4 regions of the Delftia sp. HK171 genome follow, and region 4 is predicted to be linked to each of the others. Evidence: predicted binding sites of a transcription regulator. Region 4 holds the regulator's gene; each other region holds the start of a gene.
What was found. Region 4 encodes LexA, which represses DNA repair genes until DNA is damaged. Its sites were predicted from a motif close to ACTGTATNNNNATACAGT; they were not measured.

Region 1: the regulator LexA is predicted to act here: its motif matches at 2,149-2,166, upstream of BO996_RS27665 (VRR-NUC domain-containing protein).
Region 2: the regulator LexA is predicted to act here: its motif matches at 1,890-1,907, upstream of BO996_RS23805 (DNA topoisomerase IV subunit B).
Region 3: the regulator LexA is predicted to act here: its motif matches at 1,811-1,828, upstream of recA (recombinase RecA).

Annotation. Positions count from the first base shown of each region.
Region 1 is NZ_CP018101.1:6,188,238-6,191,846, forward strand. It holds gene BO996_RS27660 (helicase C-terminal domain-containing protein) at 1-440, opposite strand, end outside; gene BO996_RS27665 (VRR-NUC domain-containing protein) at 437-2,113, opposite strand; gene BO996_RS27670 (SDR family NAD(P)-dependent oxidoreductase) at 2,223-3,035, opposite strand; gene BO996_RS27675 (CocE/NonD family hydrolase) at 3,118-3,609, opposite strand, start outside.
Region 2 is NZ_CP018101.1:5,332,958-5,336,566, forward strand. It holds gene BO996_RS23805 (DNA topoisomerase IV subunit B) at 1-1,856, opposite strand, end outside; gene BO996_RS23810 (MFS transporter) at 2,017-3,243, shown strand; gene BO996_RS29500 (hypothetical protein) at 3,257-3,406, shown strand; gene BO996_RS23815 (class I SAM-dependent methyltransferase) at 3,478-3,609, shown strand, end outside.
Region 3 is NZ_CP018101.1:990,355-993,963, forward strand. It holds gene recX (recombination regulator RecX) at 1-475, opposite strand, end outside; gene yddG (aromatic amino acid DMT transporter YddG) at 1-2, shown strand, start outside; gene recA (recombinase RecA) at 677-1,780, opposite strand; gene BO996_RS04495 (MarR family winged helix-turn-helix transcriptional regulator) at 1,928-2,428, shown strand; gene BO996_RS04500 (response regulator) at 2,528-3,202, shown strand; gene BO996_RS04505 (sensor histidine kinase) at 3,297-3,609, shown strand, end outside.
Region 4 is NZ_CP018101.1:3,611,410-3,615,018, forward strand. It holds gene BO996_RS16300 (FecR domain-containing protein) at 1-912, opposite strand, end outside; gene BO996_RS16305 (sigma-70 family RNA polymerase sigma factor) at 917-1,393, opposite strand; gene BO996_RS16310 (hypothetical protein) at 1,648-2,070, opposite strand; gene lexA (transcriptional repressor LexA) at 2,233-2,907, opposite strand; gene BO996_RS16320 (asparaginase) at 3,006-3,609, shown strand, end outside.

The DNA.
Region 1 (3,609 bases), 2.6 Mb from region 4:
AAGGCGCGCAGCGTGGCCGCGTCTTCCTCCTGCACCAGCACGGTTTCCTCCGAGTTGCCCACGTTGAAATACACCAGGGCCACGCGCAGCCGCTGCAGGCCGCGCGCCTGGCACAGCAGATGGGCGTAGATGCGCGCCTGGGCCCAGTGCAGGGCGCGGTGGTGGGCGCGCACGCCCTCGATCTGGCCACGGTAGGTCTTGATTTCCTCGAGTTGGCCAACCCCGGCGTCGAAGCCGTCGGCGCGGCCGCGCACGCGCAGGTCGCCGTATTCGCCGGCCAGGCTGATTTCGGTCTCGTAGTCCTTGCCCCTGCGCGACTGCACCAGGCTGTGGCCGGCCATGCCCTCCAGCGCGCTGGGCGCGGGCGTGAAGCGCAGGTCCAGGTCGCCCGCGCGTGCCGTGAACTCGCACAGCGCGCGCACGGCCACGGTGTAGCTCACGCGGCCTCTCCCAGCGGCTGGCCGCGCCACTGGACATGGCACACGCGCACGGGAATGCCGTGCTCGGCACAGTACTGCAGCCAGCGGATCTGGTTGTCCTGCAGCTTGTCGCCGGGGGCCTTGGCCTCGACCAGTTCGTAACGGCGCTCGGCCGGCCAGAAACGCACCAGATCGGGAAAGCCCGTGCGGTTGGCCTGCACGTCGCGCAGCAGCCGCGCAAAGAACAGCTTGAGGTGGGCGGCCGGAATGCAGTCCAGCGCCAGCGCCAGCAGCGGCGCGCTCAGCGTGCCCCAGAACACGAAGGGCGACTGCAGGCCCTGCTTGTCGGCATGGCGCTGCACGATGACCTCGCGCCAGCTGCCATCGTCCAGATGCGCCAGGCATTCCTCGAACAAGGCTGCGCGGCGCTGCACGAAGTCGGGTGCGGACAGGTCGGCCGGGCCGCTCTGGAACGGGTGGAAGAAAGCGCCCGGCAGCGGCGCGAAGATGGCCGGCCAGCACAGCAGGCCGAACAGCGAGTTGATGAGCGCGTTCTCCACGTAGAACACCGGCGCGGCGTCGCTGTGCCAGTGGTCGCGCAGCACGTACTCGACGGAGCTGGGCCGCGCCGGCAGTTCCAGCTCCACGTCCATGCGCATCTGCGCCACCACGGGCGCCAGCGCCGCCGCACGCCCGCGCGCGCCCTGCCCCAGGCTGCGGCGCAGGCGCGGCAGCATGCGCGCCACGCGCTGCAGTTCCTCGTCGCTCTCGGGCTGGGCCTGGGCGGCCTGGGCCAGCGCCATGGCATCGGCAAAGCGCTCCATGCGCTCGTACACGCGCATGCGCCGGTGGCGGGCGCCGGGGTAGCGGCTTTGCGCATAGGCCTGCTCGGCACGCTCCCAGTCCTGCATGCGCTCGCAGGCCTGGCCTATGCGCAGCAGCACCTTGGCGCGGCGCTGCTCCAGCCAGGCATTGCCGCTGGCGCAGCCGGCCACCTGCTGCAGCAGCGCATCCATCTCCACGCCCTCATCCAGCGCCGCGCGGCAGGCCTGCAGGGCCAGGTAGCCATCGACATCGGCACGCGACTGGAAGGCCCGCGACGCCGCATCGAAGGCCACGGCCTCGTAGCGGAACACGCCCAGGTCGGCCAGCACGAATTCCGACCAGTCCTGGTAGAGATTGCCGAAGAACATCAGCCGAAAGCGCTCGCACAGCGCGCCCACCATCACGCGCCAGGCGGCTTCGCCGGCTGCGGCGCCCTGGGGCTGCCATTGCGCATAGGGCCTGGGCGCCTCATGCAGGGGCTGCAGGGCCTGCAAAAGCTCGGCCTTGCGCAGGCCTGAGTGAACGGGTGCGCCTGCGAACAGCTGCAGCAGCTCGGGCTTGGTGTGCAGCGCAAACAGCTCCTCCAGCGCCATGGGGTGGTCCGCGTCCAGCCAGCCCAGCTCCAGCAGGGGCGCGGCTGCCTCGGCAATGCCGGGAATCTCTTCATACACCAGCTTGCCGGCCCGAAACCACGGCCCGCGCCGCATCAGCAAACGCACCATCAGCGCCTGCGAGGGCTGGGGCAGCTGCGTGAAACGGGTGAGGAATGCCTGCTCGGGCGCGTCCAGCAGATCGCCGTAACGCTGGCCAATCCAGTCCAGCGCGCGCTGGAAGTTGTGCAGGTAGTAGAAGCGGTGGGGAGGGAGCATGGGCCTGGCAGATCGGGCAGCCAGGCCGCTCGAAAACTGTATCTTTATACAGTCATCATATCAAACCCGGTAGTGCTCACTTCGCGCAACGGACTTGCCCCGGGCAGGCTCATCCGGCCAGGAAGCCGCCATCGGTCGCCAGGCAGTGCCCGACCACAAAAGCCGCCTCGTCCGACATCAGCCAGACGACGGCCGTGGCCACCTCCTGCGGATGGCCCATGCGCCGCAGCGGCAGGCCCGCCGCCACGGCATGCATGTCGGCAATGCCCGAGCCCAGCATCATGTCCGTGACCACGCGGCCAGGGGCAACGGCATTGATGCGGATGCCGCGCGGCGCGTACTCCATGGCGGCGGCGCGGGTCAGCGACAGGGCCGCCGCCTTGGAGGCGCCGTACAGCGACAGGCCCGGGTTGGGATTGCGTATGCCGCTGACGCTGGTGTTGTTCACGATGGTGCCGCCGCCCGTGGCCAGCATGGCCGCCAGTTCATGGCGCATGGCGTGGAAGACCGCACGCACATTCGTATCGAAGACCTGGGAAAAGACCGCATCATCCTGCTCGGCCAGCGCGGCGCGCCGCTCCTGGAAGCCTGCATTGTTGAAGGCCGCGTCCAGCCGCCCGAAGCGCGCCACGGCCTGCTCCACCACCGCCGCCATGTCCTCCTGCCGCGTTGCATCGCAGGCCAGGAAAAGGCCGTCCGCCCCCCGCTGCCGGATTTCCTGCTCCAGCTGCAGGCCCAGCTCACGGCGGCGCCCCGTGACCACCACGGCGGCGGCGCCCTCCTCGGCCATGCGCAAGGCGGTGGCCCGGCCTATGCCGCTGGTGGCGCCCACCACCAGGCAGACACGCCCCCGGAGCCGCCCCGATGGTGCAAGGGCCGGCAGGGGGCCGGCCAGTTCCAACTGACGCTGCTGCATGTCCATGGCGATGTTCCTTCGCAATTTGGTTGCATGGTACAACCAAATTGCAGAACATGCCAGACTGCCAAACGCGCGTGTTCCCCGACTAGACCGCCACCACCGGCAGCACGATGCGCGAGGCATGGCAGCCGCCCAGATGCACGCTGTTGACCGCCACCTGCCTTGGCCCCGCACTGCCCTCGGGCGCGCCGGTGTTGGGGTTCACGTCGAAGCGCGGGAAGTTGCTGCTGGAGATGTCCAGGCGGATGCGGTGGCCCTTGCGGAACAGGTTGGAGGTGGGCATGGGCTCGATGGTGATGGAGACCACCTCGCCGGGCGTCATCAGCTCGGGCTGCTCCCATGAGTTGCGGTAGCGGCAGCGCAGGATGCCGTCGGTGATGTTCATCGCATAGCCCTGCGGATGGTCGGCGCTGGGCGGGTACTGGTCGATGAGCTTGGCGGTGAAGTCCGTGTCGGGCGCGGACGAGGACACCTGCAACTCGATGGTGATGGTGCCCGTGACCTCCAGGTCTTGCTGCAGCGGCTCGGTCTGGAACACCAGCACGTCGCCGCGCGCGGCCAGCGGGCCGTAGGGTGG
Region 2 (3,609 bases), 1.7 Mb from region 4:
ACGGGCAGCAGGCGGCGCGTGTCGGGGTTGAGCGTGGTCTCCCACAGCTGCTCCGCATTCATCTCGCCCAGGCCCTTGAAGCGGCTGATCTGGCATTTCTCGCGCGGCACGCCGTCCTTGGCCGATTTGTCCAGGATGGCGGTCAGCTCGCCCTCGTCCAGCGCGTACATCTTGGCCGCAGGCTTCTTGCCGCGCGCAGGCACGTCCACACGGAACAGCGGCGGCAGCGCCACATGGATGTGGCCGGCCTCGATGAGCTTGGGGAAATGGCGGAAGAACAGCGTCAGCAGCAGCACCTGGATGTGCGAGCCGTCCACGTCGGCATCCGAAAGAATGCAGACCTTGCCGTAGCGCAGGCCCGACAGGTCGGGCGTGTCGTTGGGGCCATGCGGGTCCACGCCGATGGCCACCGAGATGTCATGGATTTCGTTGTTGGCGAACAGCCGGTCGCGGTCCACCTCCCAGGTGTTGAGCACCTTGCCGCGCAGGGGCAGCACGGCCTGGGTTTCCTTGTTGCGGCCCATCTTGGCGCTGCCGCCGGCCGAGTCGCCCTCGACCAGGAAGACCTCGTTCAGGCTCAGGTCGCGGCTTTCGCAATCGGTGAGCTTGCCCGGCAGCACGGCCACGCCCGAGCCCTTGCGCTTTTCGACCTTCTGGCCCGCCTTCTGGCGGGTCTGCGCGGCCTTGATGGCGATCTCGGCCAGCTTGCGGCCCCATTCCACGTGCTCGTTGAGCCACAGCTCCAGCGCGGGGCGCACATAGCCGCTGACCAGGCGCACGGCATCGCGCGAGTTCAGGCGCTCCTTGATCTGGCCCTGGAACTGCGGGTCCAGCACCTTGGCGTTGAGCACATAGCTGGCACGCGCAAAGACGTCGTCCGGCATGAGCTTGACGCCCTTGGGCAGCAGCGAGTGCATCTCGATGAAGGCCTTGACCGCCTGGAACAGGCCGTCGCGCAGGCCGCTGTCATGCGTGCCGCCGGCGGTGGTCGGGATCAGGTTGACATAGCTTTCGCGCAGCGGTGCGCCGTCCTCGGTAAAGGCCACGCACCAGGCGGCGCCCTCGCCTTCGGCAAAGCTGTCGTGGTGGCGGTCGGCAAAGCCCTCGCCCTCGAACAGAGGGATGACCGCCTCGCCATGCAGGCTTTGCTGCAGGTAGTCGCGCAGGCCGCCCTTGAACTGCCAGGTCTGGGTGTCGCGCGTCTTCTCGTTGACCAGGGTCACCGACACGCCTGGCATGAGCACGGCCTTGCTGCGCAGCAGATGCACCAGCTCGCCCATGGGCAACTGGGGCGATTCGAAATAGCGGGCATCGGGCCACACGCGCACGGTCGTGCCCTGCTTGCGTTCGCCAGCGGCCAGCGGCCGCGACTGCAGGGGCTCGACCACGTCACCGCCCGAGAAGGCGATGGTGGCCACCTTGCCCTCGCGGTGGATGCAGGCCTCAAGGCGCGTGGCCAGCGCATTCGTGACCGAGACGCCCACGCCGTGCAGGCCGCCCGAGAAGCTGTAGGCGCCGCCCTTGCCCTTGTCGAACTTGCCGCCCGCATGCAGCCGGGTGAAGACCAGCTCCACCACGGGCGCCTTTTCCTCGGGATGCATGCCGAAGGGGATGCCCCGGCCGTCGTCTTCGACGCTGTAGGAGCCGTCGGAATGCAGGGTGAAGCGGATTTTCTTGCCGAAGCCGGCCAGTGCCTCGTCGGCCGCGTTGTCGATCACCTCCTGCAGCACGTGCAGGGGGTTGTCGGTGCGCGTGTACATGCCGGGACGCTGCTTGACGGGCTCAAGGCCCTTGAGCACGCGTATCGAGCCTTCGGAGTATTCGCTGGCGGAAGTGGGAGATGGTTTGACTGCCATGGGGGCGGATTGTAGTGCGCGGCCCGGCTCAGTGCTGGATGCATTCACAGTCATTGACATTGACTATCCCGAAAAAGCCGCTGCCATCAAGGGCCGCGCTGGCGCATGGGCGACCCAAGCGGCACAGCGCAAAACCCGGAGTTTCGCTAAAGTTTGCCGCATGCAAAAAAACAACCAACCCATGTCCATGGTGCAGATACTGCTGTGCGGGGGCGCAGTCGTGACGCTGTCCATGGGAATCCGCCACGGCTTCGGCCTGTGGCTGCAGCCCATCACCCAGGAGATGGGCTGGACGCGCGAGTCCTTCGCGCTGGCCATCGCCATCCAGAACCTGTCCTGGGGCGTGCTCGGCATCTTCGGCGGCATGCTGGCCGACCGCTTCGGCGCCTTCCGCGTGCTCCTGGTGGGCGCGCTGCTGTATGCGCTGGGCCTGGCCGGCATGGCCATGGCGCCCACGACAACCTGGTTCGCCCTGACGGCCGGCGTGGTGATCGGCGCAGCCCAGGCAGGCACCACCTATGCCGTGATCTACGGTGTGCTGGGCCGCCAGATTCCCGTGGCGCGGCGCAGCTGGGCCATGGGCGTGACGGCGGCGGCGGGCTCCTTCGGCCAGTTCTTCATGGTGCCCGTGGAAGGCAGCCTGATCTCGAACTTCGGCTGGTCCAACGCCCTGCTGCTGCTGTCGCTGTGCGCGCTGATGATCATTCCGCTGGCCTTCGGCCTGCGCGAGCCGGGCTTCCAGCCCGGCAACGCCCGTCCCGTGCGCGACCAGAGCGCGGGCCAGGCCGTCGCCGAAGCGCTGCGCACGCCCAGCTTCGTGCTGCTGACGGCCGGCTACTTCGTCTGCGGCTTCCAGGTGATGTTCATCGGCGTACACATGCCCAGCTACCTCAAGGACTACGGCCTGGCGCCGCAGGTGGCCAGCATCTCGCTGGCGCTGGTGGGGCTGTTCAACATCGTTGGCACCTACGTGGCCGGCAACCTGGGCCAGCGCCTGCCCAAGCGCTACCTGCTGTCCACCATCTACTTCACGCGCTCGGTGGTGATCGTGCTCTTCCTGCTGGCGCCGCTGACGCCCTGGTCGGTCTACATCTTCTCTGCCGCCATGGGCCTGCTGTGGCTGTCCACCGTGCCGCTGACCAATGCCACCGTGGCCCAGATCTTCGGCGTGCAGCATCTGTCCATGTTGAGCGGCATGGTGTTCTTCAGCCACCAGGTGGGCAGCTTCCTGGGCGTCTGGCTGGGCGGCTATCTCTATGACCACACGGGCAGCTACCAGGTGGTCTGGTACCTGGCCATCGGCCTGGGCGTGGCCGCCGGCCTGCTGAACCTGCCCATACGCGAAGCCCCCGTGGCACGGTTGCGCGCAGCCCAGGCCGCTGCCTGACATGACGACATCCATGACCACATCCACCAGGCCCCGCCCACGCATCCTGCGCAGGCTGGCGCTGTGGGCCGCCGTGCTGCTGGTGCTGGGCCTGGTCTTCATGCTCTACCTGCAGCCGCAGTTCATGCTGGGCATGGCAGACCAGATCTGGGCCTGCTTCTGAAATGGAAGCGGCAGCGGCGAAGGCCTGGCGGCACAATGTCGGCCGCTTTCACTTTATTTCCAAAATTGCACATGCACGCAGCCACGCCGCCCTCGTCCTGGATCCAACGCTGGTCGCACCTTCTGGCACCCCAGGCCTCGGTGCTTGACGTGGCCTGCGGGCCCGGCCGGCACATGCGCTGGTTCCATGGGCGTGGCCACGCC
Region 3 (3,609 bases), 2.6 Mb from region 4:
AGCCTTCGTCCTCTGCTCCTGCATCCCAGTCTTCGCTGCGGCCCCGCAGCACCTTGCTCGCAATTTCTCCTCCAAAACCGCGCGCAGCCAGAAAGCGCATCTGCTTGAGTCGTTCCTGCGGTGTGGCCGGTGGTGCGTCGAAGCGCTGGCGCCATACGGCAAGGGCGCGCTGCAGTTCGGTGGCACGCAGTTGCTCTGCGGCGGCGCGCACCAGGCCGTCGTCCAGTCCCTTGTTGCGCAACTCCTGCACCACGCGTGCCGTGCCAAAGCGCGCGGCCTTGCGGTGCAGCACGGACTCGGCCACGCGCTGGGCACTGATGAAGCCGCGCTGCTCCAGCGCGTCGAGCATGGCGCCCAGGTCTTCGCCTTCCTCCACATGGGGGGCGAGCTTGCGTTCCAGCTCCAGCCGTGAATGTTCGCGCTGGCCCAGCAGCTTGAGCGCCCGGCCCTTGAGCGACAGCTTGGCGAATCCCATGCGGCAATGTCTCCTGAATCGTCCCGAATAAAAAAGGCCCCCACGCTCCCCTTGCTGCGCAAGGTCCGCTGCCCCCAAGGGGGCCGCTTTTTTGCCTTGGGGCGTCCCGGCGATAAAAAAGGCGCAGACGTGAGCCTGCGCCAAGATGGCAAACACAGTGTGTGCAGGCGCGGCGGCGCCTGCAGTGAGGGGTCAGGCCGCTCAGGCTTCGATCACGCCGTCCTTGTCGGCCTTGGCCTTGCCCGCCTTGGCGGCCTTGGCTTCGGGGGCATCGCCACCGGCCGTGGGCAGCAGGGCGATGCCCAGGCTGTCGCGCACCTTGTTCTCGATCTCCACGGCCAGGCCGCTGTTCTCGCGCAGGAATTCGCGGGCGTTGTCGCGGCCCTGGCCGATCTTCTCGCCGTTGTAGGCATACCAGGCGCCCGACTTGTCGAGGATCTTGGCGTTGACGCCCATGTCCAGGATTTCACCTTCGCGCGAGATGCCTTCGCCGAAGAGGATGTCGAACTCGGCGGTCTTGAACGGAGGCGAGACCTTGTTCTTGACGACCTTGACCTTGGTCTCGTTGCCGATGGCCTCGTCGCCCTTCTTGATGGTGCCGGTGCGGCGGATGTCCAAGCGGACCGAGGCGTAGAACTTCAACGCATTGCCGCCCGTGGTGGTTTCGGGGCTGCCGAACATCACGCCGATCTTCATGCGGATCTGGTTGATGAAGATGACCATGCAGTTGGTCTTCTTGATGGTGGCTGTCAGCTTGCGCAGCGCCTGGCTCATCAGACGGGCCTGCAGGCCGGGCAGCTGGTCGCCCATCTCGCCTTCGATTTCGGCCCGGGGTGTGAGGGCGGCCACCGAGTCCACGACGATCATGTCCACGGCGCCCGAGCGCACCAGGCTGTCCACGATTTCCAGGGCCTGCTCGCCGGTATCGGGCTGGCTGATCAGCACTTCGTTGAGGTTCACGCCCAGCTTCTGGGCGTAGCTGGTGTCCAGTGCGTGCTCGGCGTCGATGAAGGCGCAGGTGCCGCCCTGCTTTTGCATTTCGGCGATGACCTGCAGCGTCAGCGTGGTCTTGCCCGAGGATTCAGGGCCGTAGATCTCGATCACGCGGCCACGGGGCAGGCCGCCAACGCCCAGGGCGATGTCCAAGCCCAGCGAGCCGGTGGAGACGACCTGGATGTCCTGGATGGCTTCGCCTTCACCCAGGCGCATGATCGTGCCCTTGCCGAACTGCTTTTCGATCTGGGCGAGTGCGGCCTGCAGGGCCTTGGCTTTTTCACTGTTGGCGGTGGTGACGGCGGTGTTCATGCGGACTCCTGGGTTGGCTGGGGTTTTAGCTCTGTATTTGCATTCAGGCTGGATGCTTGAACAGTAGTTTATGGGCTTGTTGGTTTGTTTTGTTGGTGTTTTTAGTCAGTTTTCCTGACTTGTTGGATTTGCCTCCACAATGCATCCATGAGTGAGTTTTCCCCCGTCACGCCGCCCGCCGATGCCTGGCGCCAGACCCACCTGGGCCGCCTGCTCGGCCATGCCATGCGGCGGTTCGACGCGCGTGTGCTGCAGCTCATGGCGCGCGATGTGGAGGTGCCGCTGGCGCTGTCCAATCTTGCGGCGCGCGACAAGGTGGGTGCGGCCCACATCCACATCACGCGTCATCTGTCGCTGGCTGGCGACAGGCTCACCGACCTGGCCGAGCGCGCTGGCATGACCAAGCAGTCCATGGGCGACCTGGTGGCCCAGTGCGAGGCATGGGGCCTGGTCACGCGCGAAAGCGACGAGCGCGATGCGCGCGCACGCCGCATCCGCTTCACGCCTGCGGGCCTGGCATGGCTGCAGGCTTTCCATGACGCCGTGTCCCAGGCCGAGGCAGAGTTCCGCGAGGAAGTCGGCGACGACATCGCCACCGTGGTGGCGCTGGGGCTGGAGGCCTATGCGGGCGGCGGCTCACTCGGGTAAGGTCCCTGCCCGTGGGGCGGGGCGCATCCTAGAATCCTAGGAATCAAAGGCGCGCATTTCCAACATCCAGAGCGCGTCTGTATTTCAGGAGACAACCCCATGCGCATTCTGATTGCCGAAGACGACCAGGTCCTGGCCGATGGTCTGTTGCGCAGCCTGCGCGGCTCGGGCGCCGTGGTCAGCCATGTGGCCAACGGCAGCGAGGCCGATACCGCGCTGATGACCAGCAGCGAGTTCGACCTGCTCATCCTGGACCTGGGCCTGCCCAAGATGCACGGGCTCGAAGTGCTCAAGAAGCTGCGCGGCCGGGGCGATGCGCTGCCGGTGCTCATCCTCACGGCGGCCGACAGCGTGGAAGAGCGCGTGCAGGGGCTGGACTACGGCGCCGACGACTACATGGCCAAGCCGTTTGCGCTGTCCGAGCTGGAGGCGCGTGTGCGCGCGCTCACGCGGCGCGGCATGGGTGGCGCCAGCAGCACCATCAAGCACGGCCCCCTGGTCTACGACCAGGCCGGCCGCGTGGCCACCATCGACGGCAAGATGGTCGAGCTGTCGGCGCGCGAGCTGGGCCTGCTGGAAGTGCTGCTGCAGCGTGCGGGCCGGCTGGTCAGCAAGGACCAGTTGGTCGAGCGCCTGTGCGAATGGGGCGACGAGGTCAGCAACAACGCCATCGAGGTCTATATCCACCGCCTGCGCAAGAAGATAGAGCGCGGCCCCATCCGCATTGCCACCGTGCGCGGCCTGGGCTACTGCCTTGAGAAGATCGCTTCCTGAGGCCGCGGCCCTGGCTGTCAGGCCCGGGTTGGCTTGCCTGCGCATAGTGGCGGATGCCACGGGGCCGTGAACCCGTCGTGAGGGCTGCCCGCCGATGAAAATCTTCCAGCGTGAACAGCGCTCACTGTTCGGCGAGATCCTTGACTGGATGCTCACGCCGCTGCTGCTGCTGTGGCCCGTGAGCCTGGCGCTGACCTGGCTGGTGGCCCAGGGCCTGGCCAACAAGCCGTTCGATCGCGCGCTGGAGTACAACGCCCAGGCGCTGGCGCAGCTGGTGATGGTGCAGCAGGGCAAGGTGCTGTTCAACCTGCCGCAATCGGCCAGCGAGATCCTGCGCGCCGACGAGTCGGACACCGTGTATTTCCAGGTGCTGGGCGTCAAGGGCGAATACCTGGCCGGCGAGCGCG
Region 4 (3,609 bases):
AAAGCGGCTGACGAGCGCGGCCAGGGCGCGATCCGTGTCATCCACGGGAAAGGCGCCCGAGACAAGCATCCCGGCGACCTCGGCCGAGCAGCCCAGGTAGCCGGGCCGGTAGCGGGCAAGGGCGTCAATCAGCTGGCCCAACGGCATGTCCAGCGCGACCAGGCCGCCTTCACGCCAGCTGGCTGCAAAGGGGTCTGCGGACGTGGGCGGCTGGGTGGCGCTGGACGAGAAGGCGGCCTGCTGTCCGGCCTGCAATTGTGCGGAGGGCGCATCGCTGTCCAGAGGCTGCAGGCGCACGGCCTTTTCCTGCACGGTGACATGGCACAGGCCATCGTCCGCAAGATGGACCGTGAAGCGCGTGCCCAGGGCCAGTACGTGGCCTTGCGGGGTCTGCACGCTGAAGGGGCGGCCCAGCGCGTCGGGCTCGGTGGCGACGAGGATGCGGCCACGGTGCAGGCGCAGCAGGCGCTGGCGGTCGTCGAAAACGGTGTCCAAGGCGGTGGCCGTATCCAGGGCCACCAGGGAGCCGTCGGGTAGCGTCAGATCCCGGCGCTCGCCCGTGGCTGTACGCTGGTCGGCCTGCCAGCTTTCCAGTGGTGCGCCTTTCCAGGCCATCCAGGCCGTGGCGCCGCTGCCCAGGCCCAGAGCCACGCCGCGCATCACGGAGCGGCGGGTGGGCGAGGCGCGACGGCCCAGCGCCTGGCGCGCCAGGGGGGCGGGCAGATGCGACAGCTGCGCGGTGACGGATTGCACGCGCAGCCAGGCGCGCTGGTGGGCGGGATCGGCCTCATGCCATTTCTGCCAGTCCTGTTGCAGGCCCGCTGTGGCAGAGGCGCCGCGCAGTTTCACGTGCCAGGCGGCGGCCTCATGCAAGGCGCGGCGGTCGTTGCCTTCCAGGTGTCTCTCGCCCATGTGGCTATGCCAGGACCAGGCAGCAATGCTCCATCGCCCGGGTCAGGTAGTTGCTGACGGTGCGCAGCGATACACCCAGGCGCTGGGCGATCTCTGGGTAGCTTAGTTCCTCGAACTGGGCCAGCACAAAGGCTTCGCGAACCTTGGGAGGAAGGCCCTGGAGCATGCGGTCCACATCCAGCAGGGTCTGCTGGACGATGGCCTGCTCTTCGGGCGAAGGCGCCAGCGATTGCGGCAACTGGGCCAGATAGTCCAGATAGGACTGCTCCAGCGTGCGGCGGCGAAACAGGTCGGCGACCAGGCCCCGGGCGATGGTGGCCAGGTAGCGCCTGGGTTCGCGGATGTCCTGCTGCGGCAGGGGCGAGCGCAGCAGGCGCACAAAGGTGTCCTGGGCCAGGTCGGCGGCATCGTCACGGTTGCCCAGGCGTTTGCGCAGCAGGCTTTCCAGCCAGGGATGGTGGTTCTGGTAGAGGCTGTGCACTGAGAAGGCTGGGGCGGAGGAGGCGGGCGCAGTGGCAATCGCTGCTGCAAAAGATAATAAGAATGCTTATCAATTATCTTTCAGGCCGGCGCCCCTCCCGCAAAGAGGGCATCCACTTGTTGCATGTGCGCTACAGGGTGGTGGTGTCCGCCAGCCTGTATCAGCTTTGCGCAGGCCGATTCCTCGTGCGGCACGCGGTCCGCGCCGCCCAGGTTTGTGTCGTGCAAGGTGTGTCGCACACCTTGCATCGGGCCTCAGTTGGCTGCCGGTCCGCCATGCGCCTCCATGCGCTCCAGCGCAGCGCAGACATCAGCCATGCGCCCGGAGATGAACAGGCATTCCGGCTGCTCCTGCGGCGACCGCTGGATGATGCGCAGGCCTGAAGGCTGCTCAGGTGCGGATTGCAGGGCGGGCTGCGTCGGCAGCAAGGGCAGGATCAGCTGGGCATCTCCATGGTCTGCAGCGCGTGCGGCCTTGCCGCGGCGCTGCTGGCTGCGCCGGCGTGCCTTGCTGAAAGAGATCACGTTGGCGGGCTCGGGTGCTGCAGCAGGTAATGGCTGGCACGCAGGGGCTTGTGCAAGAGGCATGGCCGACTCCATGGCGGTCGCAGTCAGGCGGATGCCATGTGCCAGGCGCAGGAAGGAAAAAGAAGACAGTGTTGGCAGAGCGAATCCCATGTGACGACTCCTGTTGGCGTGTTTCAAAGAGGCATGGACACAGGCAGGATTGCGGTTTGCGGGCAAAGCTCCGCCCAGGGCGAAGCTCCAAGGCTTCGCGCCTACCACCTGGGCGGTGCGTGAAATGGGGTGAGGCGGCCGGAGAAGGGCCGCCAGTCCGGCTTACATGGACATGCTGTTGCGGATCAGCCCCACGGCCAGGCCTTCAATGGCAAAGGCCTCTTCGGGGGCGACGCGAATCACCGGGTAATCGGGGTTTTCCGGCAGAAGTTCCACGCCCTGCGTGGTGCGGCGCAGGCGCTTGACGGTGACTTCATCACCCAGGCGCGCCACGACGATCTGGCCGTTGCGGGCTTCGTGTGCGGACTGCACGGCCAGCAGGTCACCGTCCATGATGCCCGCGTCGCGCATGGACATGCCGCGCACGCGCAGCAGATAGTCGGGGCGCGTCTGGAACAGGCTGGGCTCGACGGAATAGGTTTGGTCGATATGTTCCTGGGCGAGAATGGGCGAGCCCGCCGCAACGCGGCCCACCAGGGGCAGCATCAGCGGTGCCAGGGCCGACAGCGGCAGTCCGAAGCTGGTGCCGCGCGCGGCATTGATGTTGCGCACGGTGTCGGTACGCAGGCGAATGCCGCGCGAGGTGCCGCTGACCAGTTCGATCACACCTTTGCGGGCCAGGGCCTGCAGGTGTTCTTCGGCTGCGTTGGCGGACTTGAAGCCCAGCGTGTTGGCGATTTCCGCGCGGGTGGGAGGCGCACCCGTGCGGGAGATGGCGGCCTGGATCAGGTCCAGGATCTGTTGCTGGCGGGCGGTGAGCTTGGGATGGTCGAGCATGGCGTGCGTCCGGTCCTTGAGGGCAGATGGCAGGCTGGGAGGCCATCTGATGATTTATACAGTATCTGTATTTTTAACCAGTTTTCCAAGAGGTGCAAGTGGGGCAGTCAAAGTTGGTGATTCTGGGCACGGGCGGGACCATCGCCGGCCGGGCGGATTCGCAGTCGCAGGGCGTGGGGTACAAGGCCGGGCAGATCACGGTGCAGTCGCTGCTGGAGGCCGTGCCGGACCTGGAGCAGCAGGCGCTGGGACCCGTGCAGACGCAGCAGATCGCGCAGGTGGACAGCAAGGATATGGACTGGCCCGTGTGGCGCGCGTTGCTGCGCGCCTGCATGCAGGCACTGGAGGATGCGGACACACGTGCCGTGGTGATCACGCATGGAACGGACACGCTGGAAGAGACGGCCTGGCTGCTGCACAGCCTGCTGCCGGCCACCAAACCCATCGTGTTGACCTGCGCCATGCGCCCGGCCACGGCCCTGTTGGCAGACGGCCCGCAGAATCTGCGCGATGCCGTGACCGTGGCTGCCAGCGGCGGGCGCAGCGGCGTATGGGTGGTGGCGGGCGGCGAGGTGCATGCGGCAGCCCAGGTGCAGAAGGTCCATCCCTACCGGCTGCAGGCAATGCGCTCCGTGGAAGGCGGGCCGCAGGCGTTGGTGGAGGAAGGGCGTGTGCGCTGGCTGGTGCCCGATGTGCCGTCCT